4 regions of the Mesorhizobium sp. 113-1-2 genome follow, and region 4 is predicted to be linked to each of the others. Evidence: predicted binding sites of a transcription regulator. Region 4 holds the regulator's gene; each other region holds the start of a gene.

Region 1 (3,553 bases), 1.9 Mb from region 4:
TGAAATCAGTGCGCAGCGGGCCGCACAGGCCGAGATCGACATAGGCGGGATCGGCATTGGCGGGAATTGCCGCATTGCGCGGCACGGCGATGGCGATCAGGCCGAAATCGGTGAATTGTGGCGGCTCGCCGTCATTGGCCGGTTCGCTGAGATGGCAGCTGGCGCAATTGCCCTTGGTTTCGTCCTCGAACAGCGCGCGGCCGCGCATTTCCTGCGCCGTCAGCTCAGCCTTGCCGGCGAGGAAAGCGTCGTAGCGGCTGGAATAGGGATAGAAATCAGGCGCGCTCTGCTCGAACGTGCCGAGCGCCTCGGCGGCGGCGTCGAAGGCATCGCTCGCGTGGTCGAACACGTCGTTGCCAAAGGCCGCCTTGAACTCATCGGCATAGGCTGATTTGCGCAAGGCTGATGTGACGGTGGCCTCATCCTTGTTGGCCATTTCGAAGGGCGAGAGCAGGGGGATTTTCGCCTGGTCCTTGCCATGGTCGGCGCGGCCGTCCCAGGTCAACCCGCCGGTCGGACCATTGTCGACGCTCTCGTCGCCCTCGTCCTCGGAATCGTAGAAATGCTCGGTGAAGGCGGGCGCCGCCTGGAGGTAGCGCAGCGACGGCACGGCGCGCACGCCCGGCCTGTCGAGTTTCGGCCCGCCCATCTCGACCGGCGAGGCCGAGACCGGGCCAAAGGCATGGTGCGGATCATGGCAGGACGAGCAGGCCTGTTTGCCGGAGGCGGAAAGCGCCGGGTCGAAGAACATTCTTTTGCCAAGCGCGGTCAGGGCCTGCGCCCGGGCGAAGGCGTCGGCGCGCGAAAGCGGGCCGGGGTGGACGCCATCCGGTGCCGCCGTGTTTGCTGGCGCGGCGAAGCTTACCACCGATGCCGCGGCGATCATTGCCGCCCGGCTCTTCCATCGTCGCGTTGCCATGCCTGCAGTCCGTTTTCGATCCGCAACTAAGTACCCTGTACAACGGATTCATGACCCAGCCCGGCGTTCACGAAACCGTGTTCGCTGGGTCGGCAAATGTCACAAAGGTGACAAGGCACGGAAGTAGCTCCATTCCTGTATTTTCGTTGCCCATGCGTGTCGTCCTCCAGCCATCCCCCAGCCACGAGGCATCTTCCCATGACCAGGTCCTTTCTCTCCCTTTGCCTCGCCTCCACCGCCCTGGCGTCGGTCGCCGGCACGGCCAACGCCGCCCCTCCCGGCTACGACAAGATCGACACTGTCGTCGTCATCTATGCCGAGAACCGCAGCTTCGATAATCTCTATGGCGGCTTTCCCGGCGCCAATGGGCTGGCCAATGTCTCGGCCGACCAGGCGCGCCAGCTCGACCGCGACGGCAAGCCGCTTTCAGAACTGCCGCCGGCCTGGGGCGGGCTGACCGCCAAAGGGGTGACGCCCGTGGTGACCGAGGCGCAGTCGGCGCATCTCGCCAACGCCAGCTTCGCCATCGACGACGCCAGCGGCTTCAACGAGAAAACATCGGTCATCACGCGCGACCTCTGGCATCGCTTTTACCAGGAGCAGATGCAGATCGACGGCGGCAAGAATGACAAGTTTGCCGCCTGGGCCGATTCCGGCGGACTGGTGATGGGCCATTATGACGGCTCCGGCTTGCCGATGTGGGCGGTGGCGAAGAAATACGTGCTGGCCGACAATTTCTTCCAGGGTGCCTTTGGCGGCTCCTTCCTCAACCACATCATGCTCGCCTGCGCCTGCGCGCCGGTCTATCCGCATGCCGACACCAGCCCGGTGAAGGGCCAGATCGCCGTCGTCGAGGCCGATGGCAAGACGCTGAAGGTCGCCGACAATTCGCCAGCCTCGGCACTTGGCGGTGCGCCGAAATTCGTCAATGACGGTGCCATCACGCCCGACTTCTACGCCGTCAACACCATGCAGCCGCCGTACCAGCCGAGCGCCAACAAGCCGGTCGAGGGCGGCGACAAGGCGCTGGCCGACCCGACGCAGCCGACGACGCTGCCGCCGCAGCACGACATCACCATCGGCGACCTGCTGTCGCTGAAGGGGATCGACTGGGCCTGGTATGCCGGCGCCTGGCAGGCAACGCTCGACGGCAAGAACGCGACGCCGGTGCCGAACTTCCAGTTTCACCACCAGCCGTTCAACTATTTCGCCGGCTATGCGCCGGGCACCGCCGCGCGCACCGCGCATCTCAGGGATGGCGGGCTGGATGGGACCGAGTTCATCAAGGCGATCGACGACGGCAAGCTGCCTTCTGTCAGCTTCTACAAGCCGCAAGGCAATCTCAACGAGCACAGCGGCTATGCCGACGTGACATCGGGCGACCAGCATCTGGCCGACCTCGTCGCGCATCTGGAGAAGAGCCCGCAATGGAGCCACATGCTGGTGGTCGTCACCTATGACGAGAATGGCGGCTACTGGGACCACGTCGCGCCGCCCAAGGCCGACCGCTGGGGGCCGGGCAACCGCATCCCGACCTTCATCATCTCGCCCTATGCGAAAATGGGCACGGTCGACCACACGCAATATGACACGACGTCGATCCTGCGCTTCATCACCGCGCGCTACGACCTGCCGGTGCTCTCCGGCATCGTCGCCCGCGACAAGGCGCTGGCCGCCAATGGCGAGTCGCCGATGGGGGATCTGTCAGCCGCGCTTGATCTGACCCGCTAACCGCCTGATCTGCGGATCAACTCGCGGCCGATCGGCTTCGGCGTCTCGCTGCGCAGTACCAGCGCCGTGGTGACCGCGCCATGGCGCGCCACGGCGTCGACGATGGTTTCAAGGTGGGCGGGCGAGGGCACGACCACTTTCAGGATGAAGCAGTCCTCGCCGGTCAGCCGGTGCACCTCGGTAATCTCGGGCATTTCGGCGAACTGTTTCAGGCAGGGGCGGATGTGCTCATGCGTGGTGCGGACGCGGATGATGGCCATCATGCCGAGGCCCAGCGCCGCCGGATCGATCACCGCGGTGTAGCCGGCGATGATGCCGCGCTCCTCCAGCCGTTTCACGCGCTCGGAGGTCGCCGGCTGCGACAGGCCGACCCGCCGGCCAAGCTCGGATATGCCGATGCGGCCGTTCTCCTGCAGGGCCTCGACAATGGCGATGTCGGTCGGGTCGAGCGGCGCGCGCTCATCGCTGGTCTTCATGGTCACCTTGAATCCATCGGCAAGGACGTGATTTTTCCGATGGTTTCCCATTCTCGATGCCAGTTCAAGACGCCACCATGCCCTATCAATCGATAGGAGCAAGGCGACATGACGCATTTCATCATCCTGCCGGGGAGCGGCGGTTCGGGTCCGGCGCATTGGCAATCGCTCTGGGAAGGCGCCGATCCGGCGATGCGGCGCTTCCAGCCCACAAGCTGGGACCTGCCCGATTTCACCGACTGGCTGGCGGCGCTGGAGGCTGCCGTGATCGCGGCGCCGGAGCCGCCGGTGCTGGTCGCGCACAGCCTGTCCTGCCTGCTGATCGCGCATTGGCAGAAGATTTCGCAAAGGCCGGTCAAGGCTGCCTTGCTGGTCGCCGTTCCCGATCCAGCGTCGGCGGTCTTTCCCGGGTATGGCATGGCTTTCG
Region 2 (3,553 bases), 3.9 Mb from region 4:
ATATCCAGAATGCCGCTTATTCCAAATTCGACGGCTTCTTCGAAGCCCACGGCCATTTCAACGCACTGGTCGGCTGCAACACCTGGACGGCGGCGGCGCTGCGCACCGCTGGCCTGCGGACCGGCTGGTGGAACCCGTTGCCGATGTCGCTGGGATGGTCGTTGCGGCTGTACAATTAGCTCCCACGGGCGGGCCGCCGAGCCATGCCTCGATTTCAACGCCGAACGACCTTCGGCTCCTCCCAGCCATAAAGCCAGTCAAGGTCGGCCGCGAGCTTCTCCGCCGGCCGTGCCGCCAGCACCAGGTTGCGGGCCAGTGCCACCGGGCCTCGGGCGTGCCAGGCAAGCCGGTTGAGCGCGCCACGCTTAAGCACCTTCTCCACGCGCGGCCGCCGCAGGTTCTCCCAGGTGGTGAGGCTTTGTCGCGGATCGGCGGGAAAGTTGGCGACCAGAGTGGCAAGCGAGGCTGCGTCCTCAATCGCCATCGCCGCGCCCTGCGCCGCGAACGGCGTCATCGCATGCGCGGCATCGCCGATCAGCGCGATGCCGGCTGGCGTTGTCCAAGGCTGTTTCTGTTCGACGGTATGCAGCGGCCAGGTCAGCCACGGGCCGGCCATTTCCGCCAACCTCACGAGTCCTAGCGCGGTGCCGCGCATGGCGGCGGCGAGAATGCCGGGATCGGCATGGCCGGACCAGCCCTCGGCGATCCGTTCGCCTTTGGTGAAGGCGACGAGATTGAAGGCGTCGCCATTGCTGACGGGATAGGCCACCATGTGGAAACCCGGATGCAGGAAAGTTGTGACGCAATCGGCTGCGCCGATCGCGGCGAAGGCACGCCCGGCGCTGCTGTCGGCCGCGACGGTGGTCCGCCAGGCCAACTCTCCCGAAAAACGGCTTCTTGGCGACGCCATCCTTTTTGCGTCGACAAGCCCGCGCACCGACGACCAGACGCCATCGGCGCCAACCAGCAAGGAGCCTTGTTCCTCTGCCGTCTTGCCGCCGAGCTCGACGGTCGCCGTGACACCATGGCTGCCAGTCGCAATTCTTTGGATGCGCGCCCCAAGGGTGAGATGGACATCAGGCATCTCTGCCGCACGCGCCATCAGCGCGCTCTGCAGGTCGGCCCGGTGCGCGACGAGATAGGGAGCGCCCCAATGGTCTTCGCCCGATTGCCCCAACGGCACATGCGCCAATTCGCGCAACGTCCTGGCATCCTTCAGCACCACGGCCTCCGGCCGCACCGCCGCTGGCAGCAGCCGGTCGAGTACGCCGAGGTTGCGCAGGATGCGTGTCGCGTTGGGAGAAAGCTGGAGGCCGGCGCCAACGGCTTCCAGGCGCGGGGCTTGCTCGAACACCTGCACGGGGTAGCCGCGTTCGGCGAAGGCAATGGCCGCGGTCAGTCCGGCGACGCCCGCTCCGGCGATGACGACTTGCCGGGAGCGCGTGTCGTCCATCAGCTCTGTCGCGAAAGAATCAGGCGGCCTGGTCGATGTAGAGGCAGCCGGCCGGCAGCGTTTCCGTCGCCTTCAGCTTCGGCGAATAGCGATAGAGCGTCGAGCAATAGGGGCAGACCTTCTCATTGTCCTCGCCCATATCGAGAAACACATGCGGGTGGTCGAAAGGCGGATTGGCGCCCGTGCACATGAATTCCTTGACCCCGATGTCGATCGCCGGATGGCCGGCATCGTTCTGGAAATGGGGAATGGAACCGCCTGCCATCGTCGTCTCCTTAACGCAGTCTTGCATGCATCTGGATCATAACAGGTCTCTTTGCAAGATCGATGAAATGAAACTGTCGCAAAAGCCTGTCAGAGGATAAGTTGAGCCGGTTAAGCGTGTGACCACGGACGCCAAGCGATTCCGCGACCGATCATGCGTCACAAAGGCATGTTAGAGCGTCCATCACCATCTGGCGGCGCTTCAAAAGGAACGGTTGCGGGCAGGAACCATGAATGAACTGAAGCCGGTACAGAGCGAATTCGTCAACGTCGAGGCGGCCAGTTCAGAGGGCGGTAACCCGGATCGCTTCGTCAACCGCGAGTTTTCCTGGCTGCAGTTCAATCGCCGCGTGCTCGAGGAATCGCTGAACACCCATCACCCGCTGCTGGAGCGCGTCCGCTTCCTGTCGATCTCGGCGGCCAATCTCGACGAGTTCTTCATGGTGCGTGTCGCCGGCCTCGCCGGTCAGGTGCGCGAAGGCATCACGCTGAAAAGCCCTGACGGCCGCACGCCCGAGCAGCAGCTCGAACAGCTGCTGCGCGAGGTCGAGCGGCTGCAGGAAGACCAGCAGAAGAGCCTCTCGGCGCTCACCGTGCTGCTCAACAAGGAAGGCATTGAGAGCATTGCGCGCGATGCGCTGACCAAGGACGAAAAAGTCTGGCTGGAAGAGCATTTCCAGGATCAGGTGTTTCCAGTGCTCACCCCGCTGTCGATCGACCCGGCGCATCCGTTCCCGTTCATCCCCAATCTCGGCTTCTCGATGGCGCTGCAGCTGCGCCACCGCAAGAATGGCGAGGAGATGAGCGCGCTCTTGCGCCTGCCGGTGGCGCTGAAGCGCTTCATCCGTCTTCCGGACCGCAAGCACCATGTCCGCTTCATCCCGCTGGAAGAGGCGGTCGGCCTCTATATCGGCAAGCTGTTCCCTGGCTATGAGGTCAAGGGTTCCGGCACATTCCGCATCATCCGCGACAGTGATATCGAGGTCGAGGAGGAGTCGGAAGATCTCGTGCGCCTCTTCGAGACGGCGCTGAAGCGCCGCCGCCGTGGTTCGGTGATCCGCATCGAATTCGACAAGCTGATGCCTGGCGAATTGCGCGACTTCGTCGCCGGCGAGCTCGGCGTCTCGTCGAGCCGTATCAGCGTGCTCACCGGTCCACTGGCGCTCAGCCAGATCTCCGAAATCGTTGCCATTCCCCGCGAGGATCTGAAGTTCACGCCCTACAACCCCCGCTTTCCCGAACGCATCCGCGAGCATGGCGGCGACTGCTTTGCCGCTATCCGCGAGAAGGACATTATCGTCCATCACCCCTATGAATCCTTCGACGTCGTGGTGCAGTTCCTGCGCCAGGCGATGGCTGACCCGGAAGTGGTGGCAATCAAGCAGACGCTTTACCGCACCTCCAACGACAGCCCGATCGTGCGCGCGCTGGTCGATGCTGCCGAGGCCGGCAAGTCGGTGACGGCGCTGGTCGAGCTCAAGGCGCGCTTCGACGAGGAAGCCAACATCCGCTGGGCGCGCGATCTCGAGCGCGCCGGCGTCCAGGTCGTGTTCGGCTTCCTCGAGTTGAAGACCCACGCGAAAATGTCGCTGGTAGTGCGGCGCGAGGACGGCAAGCTGCGCAATTATGTGCATCTTGGCACGGGCAACTACCACCCGGTCACCGCGCGCATCTACACTGACCTGTCCTTCTTCACCACCGATCCGACGATCGCCCGCGACGTCGCCCAATTGTTCAACTTCATTACCGGCTATGCCGAGCCGACCGCCGAAATGCGGCTGGCGATCTCGCCGTTCACGCTGCGGAACCGCATCCTCCAGCACATTTCCAACGAAG
Region 3 (3,553 bases), 320 kb from region 4:
GCTATTTCTTCAAGCTCGCTTCGATCAGCAGATCGGCGTTGCGGGCGACCGACTGTGCCGGACCGCCGAGGCCGAACAGCTGGCCGCTGATATAGGCGCCTTCGATGAGGAGCAGCAGTCCGTCGCCCAGCGTGTCGGGGTCCTGCGCCCCCATCGCGGCGGCCATGGCGCGCAGCCTGCGGCGCAGCTCCTGCTTGTTGGCTTCGCTCACCACGCGGGCCGGATGGCTGTGGTCGGGATATTCGACCGCCGCGTTGGTCATGCCGCAGCCGCGATAGTCCGCCACTTGCGTGCGCTTGCCGATGCGGGTCAGGAAAGCCTTGATCTGCGCGCGCGGGTCGCCCGGATGGGCTTTGACCGCCTCGTCGAAACGTTCCCAATATTCACGATCGTATTGCCGAAGATAGGAAGCGGCCAACTCGTCCTTGGAAGGGAAGCTGCGATAGAGGCTGGGCTTGGTGACGCCGGCCCGTTTGACGATCTCGTCGACGCCGATCGCCCTGATACCGCGCCGGTAGAAAAGGTCATACGCCACGTCGAGGATCTTCTTGGCAGCCTTCGGCGGCGCCGATGCATGACCGTCGCTGATGGTTAGTTCAATATTTTTGTCAGTTGGCATCATGGGACTCGATTGACAATGTTACCGATCGGTACGTATACAGGCTCCCATCTTGCAACGTACCGGTAAGTAACATGATAGCTCAATCCCGTCCGTTTGGCCAGCGCTACGCTTTCGTCGTGGTCGGCGTCATCTTTCTCTGCCTGCTGGTTGCGGCCGGGCTTCGTTCCGCACCCTCGGTCATGATGTTGCCGCTGGAAAACAGTTTTGGCTGGCGGCGCGACGTCATCTCGCTGGCCGCCGGCGTTGGCATCCTGCTCTATGGCCTGACCGGCCCGTTCGCCGCCGCGCTGATGGAAAGAATCGGTCTGCGTCGCACGCTGCTTGCCTCGCTGCTGGTCATGTCGGGTTCGACGGCGCTCAGCCTGCTGATGACCAAGCCCTGGCATCTCTTCATCACCTGGGGCGTCTTCTCCGGCATCGGCTCCGGCGCGGTCGCCAGCGTGCTTGGCGCTACCATCGTCAATCGTTGGTTCAAGACCAATCGTGGCCTGGTGATGGGATTGATGTCGGCCTCAAGTGCGTCGGGCATGCTGGTGTTCCTGCCGTTGATAGCCGCTTTGGCGCAATCGGGCGGCTGGCAGCCGGTTGCCGTTGCAGTCGCGGTCGCCACGGCGGCAATGATACCGCTGGTCTGGCTGCTGGTGCCGGAGCGGCCGGCCTCGATCGGCATGGTGCGCTATGGCGCCGAGGCCGATGACGTGCCGCCGACATCGCCCGCCTCGCAAGGTAATTTCCTGGCGCATACGCTCAACACGCTGCGCCGCGCCGCCGGCACACGGGTGTTCTGGTACTTGTTCGCTACCTTCTTCGTCTGCGGGTTCACCACCAACGGGCTGGTCGGCACGCATCTCATCGCCTTTTGCGGCGACATGGGCATCGGCGAGGTGCAGGCCGCCGGCCTGCTGTCGATGATGGGCATCTTCGACCTGATCGGCACGACGCTGTCGGGCTGGCTCACCGACCGTTTCGACCCGCGCAAGCTGCTCGGCGTCTACTATGCCATTCGCGGCCTGTCGCTGATCTACCTGCCCTATTCCGGCTTCTCGGCGACCAGCCTGATCATTTTCGCCGTGCTCTACGGCCTCGACTGGATCGCCACCGTGCCGCCAACGCTGCGGCTCGCCAACGAGGCGTTCGGCGACCGCAGCGGGCCGATCGTGTTCGGCTGGATCGTTGCCGGCCACCAAGTTGGTGCCGCGGCAGCGGCTGCCTTCGGCGGCACCATGCGCGAGCTGCAGGGCAATTACGAGTTGGCCTTCCTGATCGCCGGCATGACGGCCATCGCGGCGGCCTGTATCTCGTTGCTGATCAACACCAGCCGGCCGGCTTTCGATCCGGAACCGCAGGCCGCTTAAGGCGCGCCGATATTCAGGTGATGCCGGCCTGCAAACGGTGATTTCCTGCGCTTCCGGTGCTCACGTACTTTGAGTACGCTCCGCTCCGGTTCTCGGAAACCACCGTTTTCGACTCGGCCTGACCTGAATCTCGACACACCTTCGCTGCCGATTGCAATATCCAAACCTCAAACCGGGTGGCCTGACGACCAAGCCGCCCGGTTTTGTTGCGAGGCTGCCTGGCCTGTTCACTGTTATCAAAACTTCATGGTTCCGAGATGCGGCTGAAACATTGAGGCCGGACCTTGATGGCGACGTTCAAAGCCATCCAGGAGACAGCCATGAACAAGCTTTCGATGACCCGCCGCGCCTTTGTCACCTCCGCGAGCGCTGCCGGTCTCCTCGGCGCCTCGGGCCTCGCCTTGCCCTACTATTCCCGCGCGAGCCAGCGTCCGGCCTTCACCCATGGCGTCCAGTCCGGCGACGTCGATGCCTCCAGCGGCATGGTGTGGACGCGCACGGATCGTCCGGCGCGCGTCATGTTCGAGGTCTCGTCGGCGGAAAGCTTTGCCAATGCGACGCGTCTGGCGCCGCTCGATACCTCGCCTGCCAGCGACTACACGGTGAAGCGGCTGCTCACCGATCTCGCCTCCGATCAGGACATCTTCTATCGCATGGTTGCGGCCGATCTCGCCGACGTCAACGCCGTCTCCGAGCCGATCGTCGGCCGCTTCCGCACAGCGCCGGCCTCGAAGCGCGATGTCAAGTTCGCCTGGTCGGGCGATACCGCCGGCCAGGGCTGGGGCATCGATGAGATCGGCATGAAAACCTACGCCACCATCGCCAAGCACACGCCGGACTTCTTCCTGCATTCGGGCGACACCATCTATGCCGACGGCGCCATGAAGGACGAGGTCGACCTGCCCGGAGGCGGCAAGTGGAAGAACGTCGTGCTCATCGACGGCAAACGCAAGGTTGCCGAGACGCTGGACGAATACCGCGACCAGTGGAAGTACAACATGATGGACAAGAACGTGCTGGAACTCAGCGCCATCTGCCCGACCTTCTACCAGTGGGACGACCACGAAGTGCTCAACAACTGGTCGGACTCGAAGGACCTTGGCAAGGACGACCGCTACAAGGAAAAATCCATCCACGTGCTGGCGGCGCGGGCGGCGCGCGCCTTCCACGAGATGACCACCATCCGTTACGAGCCGGCGGAACCGGGCCGGGTCTACCGCAAGATCTCGCACGGGCCGCTGCTCGACGTCTTCTTCCTCGACATGCGCTCCTATCGCGGCCCGAACGGCCCGAACCTGCAGGAAACCCTCACACCGCAGTCGCGCATGATCGGCGAGGAGCAGTCGAAGTGGCTGAAGCGGGAACTGGCCAACTCCAAGGCGACCTGGAAGATCATCGCCGCCGACATGCCGCTCAGCCTCGTGGTCTGGGACGACGCGGCGAAGAAGGTCGGCTTCGAAGCCGTCAGCAACAACGACAATGGCAAGCCGAAGGGCCGCGAGATGGAATTCGCCGACGTGCTGCGCTTCATCAAGACTGCCGGCGTCACCAACACGGTGTGGCTCACCGCCGACGT
Region 4 (3,553 bases):
GAACACCGCAGCAGCCTGCAAGCGGCCGACTTCCTTGTTGTCGAAGGTCAGGTAGAAGACGTCCTTATTCTCGATCAGGCGGTCATAGCCGACGACCGGAATGCCTTCGTCCAACGCCTTCTGCACGGCCGGGCCGATGGCCGAGGCGTCCTGCGCCAGGATGATCAACGAATTGGCGCCCTGCGAGATGAGGCTCTCGACATCGGTAAGCTGCTTGCCGGGATTGGACTGTGCGTCGGCGGAAATGTACTTGTCGCCGGCGGCCTCTATCGCCTTCTTCATCGCGGCCTCGTCAGTCTTCCAGCGCTCTTCCTGGAAGTTGGACCACGAAACGCCGATGACCTTGTCCTTCGCCTGCGCGACCGACGCAAGCGTCAGCGACATGGCGACACCCGCCAGGATGGCGGCTGTGAATCTCTTCATGATATTCCTCCCTGCGCCGCGTATGGCGCGACCAAACTGGCCCTAAGGCCGGCACAGAGGCCCTATTTTTTCGAGCCTCGAAAAAACACTGATCCAACACCGGAACGCTGTCAACAACGATTCTGATGGATTTTGATGTCCCCGCGAATTTTTTTCGAGCCTCGGAATAAATAAATGACAGGACGGGCCGCTTCTGCCAGTATTTGACCGTGTCGCATGCGGCGTTCGAGGAACCGCGGCGACCGGGGAGGATGTGGGAAAACATGTCGGTCGGAATCCGTCACGACGATCTGCGCCGGCGCAACCGCGCCATGGTGATTGCGGCCGTGCGCCGGGCCGGCCGGCCCTCGCGCACCGAGATCGCCGCGACCACCGGCCTCAGCCATTCGACCATATCGGCGATTTCCTCCGATCTGATCGGTGAAGGCATCCTGGCCGAAGGCAAGCCGAGCGAGGCCGGCTCGCTGAAGCGCGGCAGGCCGCAGGTCGGCCTCGGCCTCAACCCGGAGGCCGCGGCCGTCATGACCGTGGTGCTGTCGCTGAATTTCCTGTCCGTCGCCGTCATCGACTATGCCGGCCAGGTGGTCTCGGAGGAACAGCGCCGGCTGGACACGCTGACCATGTCGCGCGAAGCGCTGATCGGCGAATGCGTCGCCATCGTGCGGCGGCGCCTCGAGGATCCCGATATCGACGTGCGCAGCGTCGCCCGCATCGCGCTGGCGATCCAGGGCATCACCGACACCGAGGCCCGGGCGATGCTGTGGTCGCCGATCACGCCGCAGACCAACATCGCCTTCGCCGACATACTCGAGGCCGAGTTCGGCATCCCCGCCACCATGGAAAACGACTGCAACATGATGGCGGTGGCGCTGCGCTGGCGCGATCCCGAGCGCTATCGCGACGACTTCATCGCCATCCTGCTTTCGCACGGCATCGGCATGGGCCTGGTGCTGAAGGGCGAGCTGTTCACCGGCACCCATTCCTCGGGCGGCGAGTTCGGTCACATGATCCATCGGCCCGGCGGCGCGCTCTGCCGCTGCGGACGCCGCGGCTGCGTCGAGGCCTATGCCGGCAACTACGCCATCTGGCGCAACGCCAGGCAGCTTGGCGAGGACACCGAGCCGGTCGCCGACGTCAGCGACGCACAGATGCGGGCACTCGCCGCCACCGCACGGGAAAGAGACGGGCCTGAGCGAGAAGCCTATCGCAAGGCCGGCGAGGCATTGGGCTATGGCCTCGGCAGCCTGTTCGCGCTGATCGATCCCGCGCCCGTCGCCATGGTCGGCGTCAGCGCCGCCGCCTTCGACCTGATCGAGCCGGCATTGCGCGAGGCGATCGCGCAGACCGCCGGCGGCCAGCACTCGAAATCGATTTCCTTCGACACCGAACCGAACGAACTGCCGCTAATCCGCGAAGGTTGCGCCATGCGCGCGCTGACCTTCGTCGACCAGGAGATTTTCGCGCCGGGCGTGCAGGCGAAATCAGGCCTTGCCGTAAAGAAAAACGTAGCCTGAATCAGGTTACGCTCAATCCTCGCGGATCGCGTAGCCCGCCCCGCGAATGGTGCGGATAACGTCCGGCATGCGGCCATTGTTGACCGCCTTGCGCAGGCGGCCGACATGCACGTCGACGGTGCGCTCGTCGATGTAGATCGTCTCGCCCCAGACATTGTCGAGCAGCTGGCTGCGCGAGAACACGCGGCCGGGATGGCGCATCATGAATTCGAGCAGGCGGAACTCGGTCGGCCCAAGCCGTATCTCGCTCTTCTTGCGATAGACCCGGTGCGATTCGCGGTCGAGCACGATGTCGCCGACCTTGAGCACGCTGGACAGCACTTCCGGCTTGGCGCGGCGCAGCAGCGCCTTGACTCTTGCCATGAATTCCGGCGTCGAAAACGGCTTGACCAGATAGTCGTCGGCGCCGGTGGAAAGTCCACGTACACGGTCGCTTTCTTCGCCCCGCGCGGTCAGCATGATGATCGGCAGCCGCTCGGTCTCGGGCCGCATTCGCAGGCGCCGGCAGAGTTCAATGCCGGACACCGCAGGCACCATCCAGTCGAGCACCAGAAGGTCGGGCACGTTCTCCTGCAGCCGGATTTCGGCTTCGTCGCCGCGCGGCACCACCTCGACCTGGTAGCCTTCGGATTCCAGATTGTAGCGGAGCAGCACCCCAAGCGGCTCCTCATCCTCCACCACCATGATGCGTGGCGCGATCATCGACTGGTTACCCCTGCGCTCAGGCCGCCGGCGCTGACATCGCCGTCTCGTCCTGTTTTGGACGATTGGCGGGCAGCTGCGTGCCGGTCAGGACATAGTACGCATTCTCGGCGATGTTGGTCACGTGGTCACCGATGCGTTCGAGATTCTTGGCGCAGAACAACAGATGCGTGCAGGCCGTGATGTTGCGCGGGTCCTCCATCATATAGGTCAGCAGTTCACGGAAGACGGAGGTGTATTTGACGTCGATACGTTCGTCGTCGGCGCGCAACTTCGCCAGTGCGGCGGCATCGCGCGCCGCATACTCCTCGATCACGCCCTGCACCTGGATCAGCACCAGCTGCGCCATGGCGTCGATGGAATGCGACAGGTCGCGCGGTGTGGCGCTGAGGCCGACGGTGCCGACGCGCTTGGCGATGTTCTTGGCAAGGTCGCCGATGCGTTCGAGGTCGCCGGCCATGCGGATCGAGCCGACGACATGACGCAGATCGTCGGCCATCGGTTGGCGCTTGGCGATCAGCGTGATGGCACGGTCGTCGAGTTCGCGCTGGCGCGCGTCCATGATCGCGTCGTCGGAGACCACGCGCTGGGCCAGCGCATTGTCGGAATTCAGCAGTGCCTTGGTGGCGCCGCCGACCATCGAGCCGGCGAGGTCGCCCATGTCGCTGATCAGCCTGCTGATCTGTCCGAGATCCTCGTCGAAGGCTGCGACTGTGTGTTCGGCCATGATCCTGGTCCTCGTATGCGTGCGATCAGCCGAAGCGGCCGGTGATGTAGTCTTGCGTGCGCTTCTCGCGAGGCGACGTGAAGATCTTCTCGGTTTTGTCGAACTCGACCAGTTCGCCCAGATACATGAAGGCGGTCTGCTTCGACACGCGCGCCGCCTGCTGCATGTTGTGGGTGACGATGACGAT

What was found. The regulator PhoB, encoded in region 4, activates phosphate uptake and scavenging genes when phosphate is short. The targets are predictions, from matches to a motif close to TGTCATNNANCTGTCAT.
Region 1: a site for PhoB is predicted at 959-975, ahead of JN279_RS17105 (acid phosphatase). Genes of this name have one in related genera too.
Region 2: a site for PhoB is predicted at 1,782-1,798, ahead of JN279_RS26795 (RNA degradosome polyphosphate kinase). Genes of this name have one in related genera too.
Region 3: a site for PhoB is predicted at 2,209-2,225, ahead of JN279_RS06155 (alkaline phosphatase D family protein). Genes of this name have one in related genera too.

The regions. Positions count from the first base shown of each region.
Region 1 is NZ_AP023242.1:3,541,275-3,544,827, forward strand. Features, by position in the region: gene JN279_RS17100 (cytochrome-c peroxidase) at 1-886, opposite strand, end outside; gene JN279_RS17105 (acid phosphatase) at 1,118-2,650, shown strand; gene JN279_RS17110 (Lrp/AsnC family transcriptional regulator) at 2,647-3,126, opposite strand; gene JN279_RS17115 (RBBP9/YdeN family alpha/beta hydrolase) at 3,235-3,553, shown strand, end outside.
Region 2 is NZ_AP023242.1:5,486,624-5,490,176, reverse strand. Features, by position in the region: gene JN279_RS26810 (TIGR02117 family protein) at 1-179, shown strand, start outside; gene JN279_RS26805 (FAD-dependent monooxygenase) at 215-1,453, opposite strand; gene JN279_RS26800 (zinc-finger domain-containing protein) at 1,473-1,718, opposite strand; gene JN279_RS26795 (RNA degradosome polyphosphate kinase) at 1,948-3,553, shown strand, end outside.
Region 3 is NZ_AP023242.1:1,286,111-1,289,663, forward strand. Features, by position in the region: gene JN279_RS06145 (TetR/AcrR family transcriptional regulator) at 2-619, opposite strand; gene JN279_RS06150 (MFS transporter) at 694-1,977, shown strand; gene JN279_RS06155 (alkaline phosphatase D family protein) at 2,298-3,553, shown strand, end outside.
Region 4 is NZ_AP023242.1:1,603,302-1,606,854, reverse strand. Features, by position in the region: gene xylF (D-xylose ABC transporter substrate-binding protein) at 1-423, opposite strand, end outside; gene JN279_RS07735 (ROK family protein) at 687-1,937, shown strand; gene phoB (phosphate regulon transcriptional regulator PhoB) at 1,950-2,639, opposite strand; gene phoU (phosphate signaling complex protein PhoU) at 2,659-3,366, opposite strand; gene pstB (phosphate ABC transporter ATP-binding protein PstB) at 3,392-3,553, opposite strand, start outside.